Regions from separate parts of the Paraglaciecola sp. 25GB23A genome, predicted to be linked through region 4. Evidence: predicted binding sites of a transcription regulator. Region 4 holds the regulator's gene; each other region holds the start of a gene.

The links. Region 4 encodes FNR, which switches genes on or off when oxygen is low (the NO sensors DNR and NnrR bind a similar motif). Its sites were predicted from a motif close to TTGATCTAGATCAA; they were not measured.
Region 1: ABKW31_RS07120 (universal stress protein) is a predicted target of FNR. The motif match lies at 1,819-1,832, and genes of this name have one in related genera.
Region 2: ABKW31_RS14780 (universal stress protein) is a predicted target of FNR. The motif match lies at 1,526-1,539, and genes of this name have one in related genera.
Region 3: ABKW31_RS13685 (DUF465 domain-containing protein) is a predicted target of FNR. The motif match lies at 1,680-1,693, and genes of this name have one in related genera.

Annotation. Positions count from the first base shown of each region.
Region 1 covers NZ_JBDYKM010000002.1:409,634-412,835, reverse strand. The annotation lists gene glgC (glucose-1-phosphate adenylyltransferase) at 1-1,145, opposite strand, end outside; gene ABKW31_RS07120 (universal stress protein) at 1,292-1,714, opposite strand; gene ABKW31_RS07115 (hypothetical protein) at 1,986-2,744, shown strand; gene ABKW31_RS07110 (hypothetical protein) at 2,927-3,202, shown strand, end outside.
Region 2 covers NZ_JBDYKM010000011.1:90,094-93,295, reverse strand. The annotation lists gene ABKW31_RS14785 (transglycosylase SLT domain-containing protein) at 1-1,504, shown strand, start outside; gene ABKW31_RS14780 (universal stress protein) at 1,644-2,525, shown strand; gene ABKW31_RS14775 (transporter substrate-binding domain-containing protein) at 2,922-3,202, shown strand, end outside.
Region 3 covers NZ_JBDYKM010000009.1:77,994-81,195, reverse strand. The annotation lists gene ABKW31_RS13695 (magnesium transporter) at 1-637, opposite strand, end outside; gene ABKW31_RS13690 (high-potential iron-sulfur protein) at 1,073-1,363, shown strand; gene ABKW31_RS13685 (DUF465 domain-containing protein) at 1,758-2,009, shown strand; gene ABKW31_RS13680 (hypothetical protein) at 2,051-2,566, opposite strand; gene ABKW31_RS13675 (TIGR03643 family protein) at 2,722-2,997, opposite strand; gene ABKW31_RS13670 (ABC transporter substrate-binding protein) at 3,066-3,202, opposite strand, start outside.
Region 4 covers NZ_JBDYKM010000001.1:995,174-998,375, forward strand. The annotation lists gene ABKW31_RS04260 (ABC transporter substrate-binding protein) at 1-816, opposite strand, end outside; gene ABKW31_RS04265 (putative zinc-binding protein) at 1,106-1,480, opposite strand; gene fnr (fumarate/nitrate reduction transcriptional regulator Fnr) at 1,597-2,349, opposite strand; gene ABKW31_RS04275 (LysR family transcriptional regulator) at 2,456-3,202, opposite strand, start outside.

The DNA of each region.
Region 1 (3,202 bases), on a different contig from region 4:
ATTTTGCAAGCGCTGTCGATAATGGCACGCTTTATTTTTACATTCCGACCAATATCCACTTTTGGTAAAACAACTGATTCTTCTACCTGACTATATGAATGCACATGGACGTCAGAAAATAGCAGGGATTTGTTAATAGACGCCCCCGAAATAATACAGCCCCCTGATACAGTAGAATCTACTGCGTACCCTTTGCGGTCAGGATCATTAAATATAAATTTAGCGGGCGGAGACTGTTTTTGATGGGTCCAAATAGGCCAATGCTCATCATAAATATTCAGCTGAGGAGTAATATTGATTAGATCCATATTGGCTTTGTAAAATGAATCTAAAGTACCGACATCGCGCCAATATGGTTGCTGGTGGTTTTCAATATCTCGAAAGCGAAAGGCTAATACTTTATTGTGGTCGATTGAAGCAGGAATGATATCTTTGCCAAAGTCGTGTTCAGATTTTAGATTCTGTGCGTCTTTAAGTAATTGCTGAATTAAAAACTCGGTATTAAATACATAGTTTCCCATTGATGCCAGGGTGTATCCTGGACGGTCATCTAAAACGCAGGGGTTTGAAGGTTTTTCGTGGAAGTTGATGATGCGGTTTTGTTTATCAACACACATGACGCCAAATGTCCCAGCAGCGTCTTCGACCGGAACTTCAATACACGAAACTGTCATATCGGCACCACTTTCGGCGTGTTGCGCTAACATGTCAGCATAATCCATTTTGTAAACGTGGTCGCCAGACAACACTAATACGTACTTGGGACCGTGCTCTCGTATAAATTCAATATTCTGAAATAAAGCATTGGCTGTACCCTCATACCAACATTCAGAATGTTGTTGAGAAGCCGGTAATAACTCGACAAATTCACCCAAATCTCGATTCATATGACCCCACCCTCGAGCCAAATGTCTAATAAGTGAATGGGCTTTGTATTGGGTCATTACCCCAATTTGTTTAATACCTGAATTAACACAGTTTGACAGTGGAAAATCGATTACTCGGAATTTACCGCCAAAATGCAGGGCGGGTTTAGCTTGAGACTGAGTGAGCTCAAACAAACGACTGCCCTTACCTCCTGCCAAAATGAGCGCCAGCGTATTGCGTGTGAGCTGACTAACATAACGTGTGCTTGATGTAATCATGATGAACCCTCCGATGACTTTAGAAAACTTGCCTAATGATCATCAATTAGTAACCTTTCATAAGCACTCTGTTCATTCAACTACAACCGACTAAGCCTCGAATGGAGAGTCTATTTTTTAGTTTCTCATAGGATAATTAAGAGTTATTACACTTTTACGGCAAGCACATCACATTTCACGCCGTGCAAAACACCATTGGCGGTAGAGCCTAAAAGTAATTTTAATCCACTGCGGCCATGGGTACCGATGACAATTAAATCAGCCTTTATATCATTCGCCGTGTTGTGAATTTCATCAGCAGGATTACCTACCGGGCTGAAAATCTGTGTTTCGGGAATTTTAAATTTATCAGCAAGCTCTTTAAGTTTTGCCTTACTTTGTAAACATAAATCATTAAAAAAGTCACCCTCGTAAGCCATACCAAAGGGTTGGTAGTTAACCATGGGCACAGTGACATAGACGATATTAATATGTTTACTTGAACTGGCAATCTGTAGTGCTTTTTCTAGCACGGGGTGGCTTTCAGCATATATATCTAGAGCCACTAAAATCTTTGTGTAATTACTCATTTCATTCCTCTCTATCTTGGGTATTTTGACCTGTATTTGTCTATTTGAGTTTAGCCTAATTAATACACCTCAATGATATTAGTTAGCTTATAAGTAAAAAGTTGTTGATCCAAATCAACAACTTCACAACAGGCCTGACAATATTGAACTAAAAAATTAGCTAACAGCAAATTTTACAGGTTAAATTTTAAGGCAAAAAACTTTTGTAAGTTGAGTATAAAGGTAATAAAATCCTTGCAGCGAATAACATCAGGGAATCAATAGCTAGTACATGGATGCTTTAAATAATACTCATTCCCCTACTTTATTGATGTTGCCCGGCTTAGATGGCAGTGGAATTCTTTTTAAACCACTAATCGATCTGTTACCCCTAACAATTAGAACAAAAATTGCCGTTATCCCCACGATATTGTTAAGCGGTCATAAGCAAATTGCCAAACAGATACTAGCTAACTTGCCTGATGGGAAATATGTCATTTTAGCAGAATCGTTTTCTGGACGAACCGCTTATGAATTGTGTCGAATGGCGCCTGATAAATTTAGTTATGTGGTTTTTATTGCTAGTTTTGTGAATAGACCATCTTATCTATTGAGGTTTGCCTTACTCCTGCCCATAACTCGCATTGTCAAAAGTAAATTAATAATGCAGCTTATGGCTAAATGCTTATTTGGTTTGAACAATACCAAAGCCTTGTTAAACGCGCTTTTTCAAGCCTTATCAACGCTGCCAAATGCATGTATCAATAATCGACTGTCTATACTCAACCGGCTAAAGCAACCCAGTATCCGCTTGGATGTCCCTTGTTTTATTGTTACCGCTAAACAAGATTTATTGCTCAATAGAAAAGCCCAAAATTCAATAAAAAAAGTGTTTAGTTACCATGCAGAACAGCAACTTGATGGACCGCATTTTTTATTGCAAACCCGAGCTAGACACTGCGTTAAAATCATAACGACCTTGTACGCAGGTTTGGCAGACGTTAAAAGCCCTGTAGTGCCGGTAACAATTGATCCAACGATTGCCTTGTAGTTACTGTTAAATTTCTCTGATTATTGAGCTAAAGCACAGTATAAATTTACTAATTTATAAAGGTTCCAGTATTTTTTTAGCAAAATAGCATATTTGTTGTAGAATCAGAGCAACTATGGATAGTGAGTCATATATTAAATTATCCGCATCCAATAAAAATAATAATAGGATAGGTTTTAACCATGCTAAGTGGAAAGTCTAAAACAGAACAAGTTGATGTTATTAAACAGCTGATACGCCAGAATAATTATAAAGACACAGACCTGACCTTCAAGCAATGTTTGCATATGGGCGTCAGCGTAAACCTCCACTCCTTAAGTCGTTTCGCCGAAAAACTTGAATTACTTGACCGCGCAGAGCGCAACAAGCAAGTCAACCAAAACAAAAAAACCTCTCCACCCGCCATGCATTCCATGAGTTATATGCAAGTAAAGCAACGTGAAACGGAAATTACCTTT
Region 2 (3,202 bases), on a different contig from region 4:
AAAGGAGCAGGCCTTAAAGATAATTGAACAGTTATGGGTAGTGGGTGATTCGCAACCTAAGGCTTGCGATAAAATATTTTTAGAGTGGCAACGTTTAGGCCTGCGTACCGACGCCCTCGTATGGCAACGCTTAACTCTCGCTGCACAAGGCGGTAGTCATACTCTGATCCCCTACCTCAAAACATTGTTGCCAAAAGAGCAGCAATATTTGGCAGATTTATGGTTAAAGGTGCGACGCTCGTCAAGCCAAGTAAGCCGCTTGTCTAACTTTCCGGGCAAAGTTCCGCAATACGAAGCGCAAATTATTACTTATGGTTTATCAAACCTGGTTTGGACTAATCGCGATCTTGCCTTAAGCAGTTGGCAAAAATTGAGTACTCGCTTTGAGTTTACAGAGCAACAACAGCAAACTATTGCGACTAAGTTTGCTCTTGCCCTAACCATTATTAATCATCCTGATGCCGAAGAATGGCTAGAACGCGCCAGTGCTTTTAGCCAAGACGAAGAATTGGTACGTTGGCATTTGGCGCATATATTACGTGAACAAGACTGGAAACATGCACTAGATGTTATTGAATTTGCGCCAGACTTGTTAGCCAAAGATTATTTATTCCAATATTGGCAAGCACGGGCTTATGAAGAAGTTGGCGCGCCAAAACAAGCCACGTTGAACTATGAAAAATTAGCCGACCAGCGTCATTATTATGGCTTTATGGCAAGTGGTAAATTGGCTCGCCATACCAATCTAAACAACATCCCTTTGATTTATACACAGCAACAATTGGATTCAGTTTTAAATATGCCAGTTACGCAGCGAGCGTTTGAGTTTCGTGAACTGGGGCGCAACGTCAGTGCCAGAAGGGAATGGAATTTTTTACAATCTCAACTCACAGATGAACAGCTCAAAATTGCCGCAGTTTTGGCCGATCAAAAAGGCTGGCACGATCAAGCTATCTTTACCTTTTCAAAGGCGGGTTATTTAGACGACTTATCGCGTCGTTTTCCTATGGCCTTTGATCAAACGTTGAAAACTAGTGCTGAGAAAAACAACATTGATCCTGCTTGGGCCTTTGCCATCGTCAGACGCGAAAGTTCATTTATGCCCGATGCTAATTCAGGTGCAGGCGCAATGGGTTTAATGCAGGTAATGCCAAGTACTGCGCGCTACTTGGCAAAAGAAAAAGTCAGCTCTTCAAGCTTATTTGATCCCACCATCAATGTGGGTCTAGGCACGCAATACATGCGTTATTTAATGGATAAAATGGACAACAACCCCATTTTAGTAACCGCCTCATATAATGCTGGCTGGCGCCGAGTGCAAAGTTGGCTGCCGGAAAAAAATGGCATGCCTTTGGATCTGTGGATTGAAACCATCCCCTACAAAGAAACCCGCAATTATGTAAAGGCCGTGCTTGCCTATCAACAGATTTACCGCGAACAATTAGGTAACAGCGAAAATAGATTTAAAGAGTTGGCTAATATGCAAATGATGCCTAAAGGTTAATTAGGCTGAATTGATATTTTGTTGTTTTATCTCAACTTTATGTTCGAAAATCATAGTTATAATTAACGATAATGTTTACTTATAGCGTAATCGTTTATACGCTGAGAGCTCAAAGAAAGTATCAAGCACAGGGACTCCTATGAATATCAACTCTATTTTAGTCATCGCAGACAAGCAAGACTGCGAACAAAAAGCCTTAGCACACAGTGCCACTCTGGCAGCTAAATTTGATGCCAAATTACATGTTGTTGCTTTTTACTACGAGCATCTTGCAAGTATTTCTGCCGAGCTCGATAAGGAGCAAATAGAAGGCCTAAAAGAAAAAATTCTACAGGCTCATAAAAATGAATTGAGTAGTAAGATTGTCGACTTAGGTATTAAAGCCGAATTAGAGCTGCAGGTGGTGTGGGAAAAAGACATCTCCGCTTGGGTTAAAAAACACTGTAAAACCACTCACTATGATGTGATTGTTAAAACGGGTCATCGCAGTGAAGGCGCATTTTATGTGCCTACTGACTGGCATCTTATGCGCAATGGTCAGACGCCTGTTTTATTAGTGGCAGATAAGAAATGGCGTAAAAAGCGCGCCATTATGGTGGCACTAGATATGGCGACTAAAGTTAAATCTAAGCAAGCCTTAAATCAAAAGTTGATTAATGCTGCAACAAAATTAAGCAGCATTTCTGGCATGCCGGTACACTATTGCTTTAGCTTGGCTATTTCACCCGTGTTAAAAGACTTAGGTATTATTGATAAAGATAAAACCCTAAAACAAGCCAAGCAAAAATACATCCCTATCATTCAACAAATGGTAGGAGACCAGCCTGTTTCGCCAGATCACATTCATATTAAAGCCGGTGACCCAAGTAATGTAATCCCTAGCCTAGCTTCAAAAGTGCAAGCCGAACTGGTGATTATCGGCAGTATTGGGCGCAAGGGACTGAGGGCAAAGTTAATGGGAAATACAGCAGAAAGCATACTCACCTTGCTTAAAACTGATGTATTGGTGATGCAGCCTTAACGGAATAAAAAGTTGTCGTTTTATATTTCAGTTGAAACGACAACTTAAAAATCCGGATACCCGCCATTAATAAATCTACTTAGCTCCCCCCTAAACCCGCAGGACCAACAACATAAAAATAGCTTTCCTTCTTGATGAACTATTAGCCATTTGTAGTTTCGTGCGTGGGCAGGTATTTTATTGAGTAAGGTAAACGCTTTGGGGATGAAAACAACATCAACAGTAAACTTTGTGACGACTTTGACAAAGAGGCAATATTTAGCATTAGTTCGCTAGTCGTTAAAGTATTCAGCGTTTACATAATCAATCATCCAATATTGCACTTACTGGTCGACCTGCGTATAACTAGACTAAATACCAGATGTAGTTTGAATTTTCGATCGCGGAGCTAGGCCCTTGCAAAGCCCAACAAGGCAAAAGATTACGTCACTTTTCATCGGCTTGATGCTGTTAAACACGCCCTTATCTTTTGCCCAACAAATACCAGAGACCTTGTACTTAGCCTCCACTGATTGGTGTCCCTATGCTTGTCAAAATAATGGACGTAAAAAAGGGATTGCTTTTGACTATGTCCAATACTTACTTGCCCAATACGGTAGAAAAATCCAAATCGTATTTTTACCTTGGTCGCGGGCAATTCAAGAAGTTAATAATGGTAACAGTGACGGTTTATTAAC
Region 3 (3,202 bases), on a different contig from region 4:
CATCTGCTTGCAGCACATAAAAGGTTTCTTCTGCTATATCGACCAAGGGAATATGTTCAGGTAAGCCAAATAATTTAGTGAGTTTTACTGCTTCTGAAAATTGGCCAGCGCGGTTAACTAAAAAGATGCAATCAACGTGATCACTGATTTCACGCCGCATAAGTCGATAGGCATCTCTTACTTTGGCGTTAACCGGTAAGATTAGTAGATCATGGATAGCCCAGCGACCGATTTGTTCTTCAGTGTACTCATTGGCTTGATTAAAGTATTGCTTCTGCAACTTGTCCATCGCTGCAAACGCCTGATCCATTAATTGGCTAGGTAGCGAGTCGGCAAGTTCTAATAAATCTTCAGCTTCGATGTCGTAAAAAAGTTCGTCCCATTCTTGCTCATCGGTGGCTTTAATTAAGGTTTCACGTGGATCGCCACGCATGGCGAGCAGTACATCTAATTTTTTGTGTTGGCCAATGCTATGCCACACGTCTAAACGTTGTTGCAGAGGCAATGATTCAAGCAATAAGGCAAGCTCATCTTCATCTTTGGCTGCAACTAAAGCAGTGACCGTTGGACTCACCCCATTAGGCTCTTCCGGTGCGGCGATGATTTCTTCAATCAAGTCAAGCAAGGGGTCTGCCATAATAAACTACTCCTAATAATATGTGCTAGCGGAAGAGGGGGATTTAGTTTGCGCTTAGCTATCTCCATAGCTACAAATAAGACGTATTGATTGACAATGTAAGTGAACTATTTTGGGTTTGTGCCGTGGCCTATAAGCATAAGTTAAAGATTGTCTGAACTTATATTATTATTTTAAAACTTATGTTCAAAGTACTAAATTTCGTTGTCAAATTAGCTCATCGAATTGGGATATTTCATCAATAACTCGAACAAAATTTTAGCAGAATAAAGCCAGCAAAGATATCTCATTCACCTATCACAGGCATATAGCAACTCCACCCACCACAGCACAAAAACAGTGAATTATATTCAGCAAAAAATCGATCCAATGCATTGTTTTATCCGTTTAAGACAATGCTCTATTGTGAGTCTTAACCAAGATAAAGGTGTTGCCATGTCAAATATAGATAGACGTCGATTTTTAAAATACAGTGCTGGTGGATTAGTAGGAGTTACGCTTGGCAGTGTTAGTATACGTGCCTTTGCTGAAGAAAAGCTAAGTGAGGATGATGTCACGGCTAAGGCTCTGAAATATGTTCATAAATCTCCGGTCGAAGGTGCCGTCTGTGCCAATTGCATGCAAATTAAAGGCGCAGGTGAAGAATGGCTCGGCTGTAATATCTTCCCCGGTAAATTAGTGAATGCAAATGGTTGGTGTGCAGCGTGGATGAAAAAGCCAGCCTAGAAGGTATTAAGTCGGGTACTTAAGCTTACAGAATCACAATGCCCAAAGGGGGTCAGATAACCCCTTTTGAGCGTTTACAATCACATTTTTCTGCAAGGGTTGCCGTCATTAGCTGGCTCAAAGGTCAGCGTTTGAAGTTGGGTACACTGGTTACTGGGCTTTTTTTGATATAAACCCGTAATATACATCCCTACTCAAGCAACAGTTCCTACATTTATTAGTGCTCAACTTTTCCTTTTGCTTCAACCCTAGTTTGTCTATTTGAACCTCCTTCAACTTCTCGTGGCTGAATACAATACCGATAAACTCAAATTATATGATTTAGATCAAGTTTCAATTCTATGTAAAGTGCGATAGTCAACTCAAGGTTAATACAGTCACTTGAGGAATTATAATGAGTATCGAAAAACACGATTTATTGAAAGAGTTACCTGAGCATCATCACACTATTCGACATTTAAAAATGAATGATAAACATTTTGTTCGTCTGTACGATAATTATGAAGAATTGACCACAGAGATTTATAGGATGGAAACGGGCAGTGAAACGCCGTCAGACGATGTGCTTGAAAGTAAAAAACGTCAACGTGTGCAATTAAAGGACTCTCTTTTTAGTATTATTAAAACTACTGAAGCGGCAATTTAGGCCCAAAAATCGCTGAGTGAACCACAGCAATCTCCTACTAATTAGGGATATAATTGCACAATGCCACTTTTGCCCGCCCAGTCACCGACTAACCAAATTTGCTCAAAGGGGTGACGGGTGGGCACATCAATACAATGCTGCAGCCCTTTTATTTGTTCTGTGTCCCAAGCTGGATGTGCGTTGCGGATCACCAACCATACTCTTTTAGTTTTATAATGTTTATAAGATTTATTGAGTAAGATGCGATTAAGTGCTTTTAATAAACGCTGGGCGGGTAGGGTATTTTGTTCTAGTTGGCGCAGTTCTTGGCGGGTTAACTCGCTCAGTTCACGGCCAAGAATTTGCATTGCTTCTTGCTCAGTTCCATATAAGTGGGCAATTTCTAAATCTAAACGTTGACCTTCTAAGCGACAAGATACATCGGGTTTACTCGGTCTATTGTGCCAAAGATGACGGATGCGCTTACCGCTATCGTGTTCATACCAGCGCATAAATAATTTAGCTGCTTGATGTTCTAATTCTAACTTTTCAGTTTCACTTTGATGTAGTCGCAACAAGCCATCTGACTTCTTATTCAACAATGCCCTAACTGCCTATATAAGTGAGCATAAACCCGCATTTTAGTTTTGTGGATCTAGCCATAACCCAATGCACTTAACTTACCTTATACAGAACAGAAGGCAAAACCTTTAGTCAGATTTAAGCAATAAGCTTATTGTCGACTGCCTTTAGGTTTGTATTGAGAAGGACAATAAGCCCTATCAATATCAGGAGAGCGGAGTTTCAAGTGTTTTGTTTTTCGACCAGTAACGCGTTGGCGCCAATTTTTAAAAGTTTTAGCTTTTAAATGCCGGCGCATTAAACTAATTACCTTAGATTCGTCCAAGCCAAATAAACGTTCAATGGTTTCAAACGCAGTGCGGTCTTCCCATGCCATTTCAATCACACGGGATATCTCAGCTTCTTCAAGTGGTGGCAGTGTAGTCATTTGTTTCCTCGCTCTAATTACTATTTCAATACGTTCAAATGACTATTTTGTTCACTGAAAATGCTGTTTTATTTGCTTTTACTGGCAGTTTCACTAGTAGCCAGCTTAATGGGAGCATTGTTACTGGTGTGCATGTTATCAATTACAGCTTGAATTCCATTTGCACGCAGAATGGGCGCAAATTCACTCTCTTTACTAGACAGCA
Region 4 (3,202 bases):
ACTAAGTTCACCTTGTTTTATTTTGGTAAGTGCTTCCGGAAGCCAATCGAAACCTCCTATCATTATCGGCTTATCAGAAAGCTGACGGTATTGTTTTAATGTTTCAATGGCTAATTGGTCACCTGCGCACCAAAAAATACTGGTAGCGGGGTAACGCTCAAGAATCAAGCCCATATTCTCTTTTAGGCTATTTGGATTCCAATGGCTGGGGAAAACTTGATTGAATCTAGGATCTCTATTGTGTTGCAGTTGGGTTAATGCATACTCTCTGGTTTGGGATAGATTATCAAAGTCCCCACCAATAGCTGTGATAGAGGGCTTAAGTGTAGGCTGTTGAATCTTTAACTCACCAAGCAGAGCATCCAGTAATAGTTGACCACCGGAAGCGTTGTCATAACTAACCTCACCAATCCAATATTTATATTTTTGTTGTGGCCGTTGTAATTGTTTCGCCTCGTCTCCTGAGAAAGCTTGTTCTAAAGTGACAAAGTGAATGCCACTTGCCTCAACTTTGTCAAATACTATTGTTGCATTGCCATAAAAGGGTCTAAAAATAAGATAGTCTGGTTTATTTTTACGCGCAGTAATTTCTTCGATAATACTGCGCACTGAATAACGATTTTCTCCACCATATATGACCTCTAAATTAACATCAACTCGCTCAGCTGCTGCGGCGCTAATATGATGAACCAGAGCCCAAAAAGCCGGGCCTTTATTGTCAGGTATGATCAAGCTTATGTTTATAGCAAATGCTAAGTTTGAAAAAGCCAACAGCAATAGAGAACTAAAAACCTGTATATTTAGTCGACAACTCATGGGCATTAATTCACTTAGTTTTAAATAGATACTGCAGTGCATCATAGTTGAAAGTTTGGCTATGAACCACCTTCTAATCATGCCACCAAAATGTTAAATCACACTAGTCTCACATTTTCTTATATAGCTCGGCGCTGCAAGCGTTAGATTGGCACATCAGACGAATTTGTTGAGCCTTATATTATTGAGCTGGATAAAATTAGCTTTAAAACAAGATAATAAGATAAAATCTAGATTATTTTAAATAAACTGGCAAGCAGGGTATTGCTCAAGCTTTATGGTAAAGACTTTAATTGGCTGAAGTTAATAAAGTTTGAATAGTTTTTAATACATGGGCCATCTGTGCGTAATTAAATGGGGAGTTATGGCTTAAATTATCGCTAAAGTCGGTCAGAACAATATGCCAAGTAGGGCAAATGTTGAGTTGGGATAAGGCATTTTTAGCACATTGTAATTGGCAACCATCAATCGCCATACATTGTTTACTGCTGCACTGCAGGGATGAAAGCATTGCGTCTGATTGAGCAAGCTCAATAATAGTGTAACCTTGGGCTATTCCTTCAATATCCATTACCTTAGATAAGTCATTGGCAAACTGCGCGTTTTCACAATTTTTTAGACAGGTAAATATTACTGGGAGTGAAGTGGTGAGATGCTCATTCATTGAATACCTTCTAATGCCAAGGGCAAACTTGCCTTTATAATATTGGCATTAGCATACTAGCTCAGTCGACAAGTGATCTTGATGTGTATCAATATTTGAGTTTATGGTGGTGAGGACTACTCGGCCCCTTTAGCCAGTTGTTGCAATCCTAGAACATCTTTAATGAGCACTTCTTTTTTATCTACTGCAATCACATCGGTTTTCTGCAAGCGGGCAAACGTTCGGCTTACAGTTTCAATGGTAAGTCCTAAATAGTTGCCAATATCAGTGCGCGACATAGGCAGTAAAAATGCGGTTGCCGATAATTTGCGACTACTATTGCGGGTTGAAATACTCAGAAGTAGAGAAGCAATACGGGCTTCAGCACTGGCTTTGCCTAACAAACTAATAATCTGCTGTTCGTGGGTGATTTCACGACTCATCAACTGTAAAAAATGGCGTTGCAATTTGGGCAACTGCACACTGAGCTCTTCAAGTCGACCAAAGGGAATTTCGCAAATCGAAGAGGTTTCTAGAGCAATAACCGAATTAGTGTAATTATTATTGGCTAAACCATCTAAACCCACTACTTCTCCAGGTAAGTAAAAGCCGGTCACTTGCTCGTCACCATTGTCACTGATAGTCAGGGCCTTAACTGCACCAGAACGGATGGCATATACAGATGTAAATGTATCGTTGGCTCGATACAAATATTCACCTTTATTTAAAGGTCGGCCTCGCTGAATAATTTTATTGAGTTGGTCAATATCATCGACGTGCAAACTCACAGGCATACAAATCGTATTGAGGCGACAATTTCCACAACTCAATTTTTGGTCATGGGTACATTGTTTGGTATGTGTTTGTGCAATTATTGAATTCGATTCCATTAGTATTTTTAACACCCTTGGTTTTTCGCACTTTGAAACTACATCATACTACGTGCAACAGATACAAATAAAGTGGATTGCGGTCGAACCAAGTCATCTCTCGATTTTAATTGGGGTGCAAGGCTGTTGCAACTTGAGCAATTTGTTCACGCATCCACATGTGAGCATAGTCTAAGTCAGCACTCACATGCCAATATAAGAAGTACTCAAGGGGAGGCAGATCAAAGGGTAATTCATAAAGCGAAATATCGTAGTGTTTAGCTAAATGATAAGGCAGACAAGAAATAAGGTCAGTTTTTACTATAGTGCTGGGAACCGTCAAAAAGTGCTGACTACGCAAAACCACATGACGTTTTGCCCCAAGTTTATCAATTGCTACATCAATAGGGCCTGCACCACTGCGACGATGTGAAATATTGATATGGCCAAGACGCAAGAAGGTCTCCATATTCATACCCTGCGCTAAATCAGGGTGATTTTTACGAGCTACTACCACAAGTCTGTCTTGGGCAATTTTTTGTTTGCACAAATGTGGATCGCTAAAAGATGAGGCATCGGCATAAAAATCAAGATGGCCGCTGGCCATGGCTGATACAACATTATTGCGCTCTAAATCGTAATTAGTTAGTGAAATATTGGGTGCACTTTTTTGTAATAATGCCGTTAGTCTTGGCATAATACTGACTTCAAGTAAATCTCGGGCAGCAAAGTGAAAAGTTTTTTCCGCTTTACTCGGGTCAAAAATATGGCTCTGTTGAACACTTTTGCGCAATAAGCCCAAAGCTTCTCTGGCTGGGCCAATAATATTTTGTGCCACTGGCGTGGGTGTCATGCTATGTCCGGTGCGCACAAA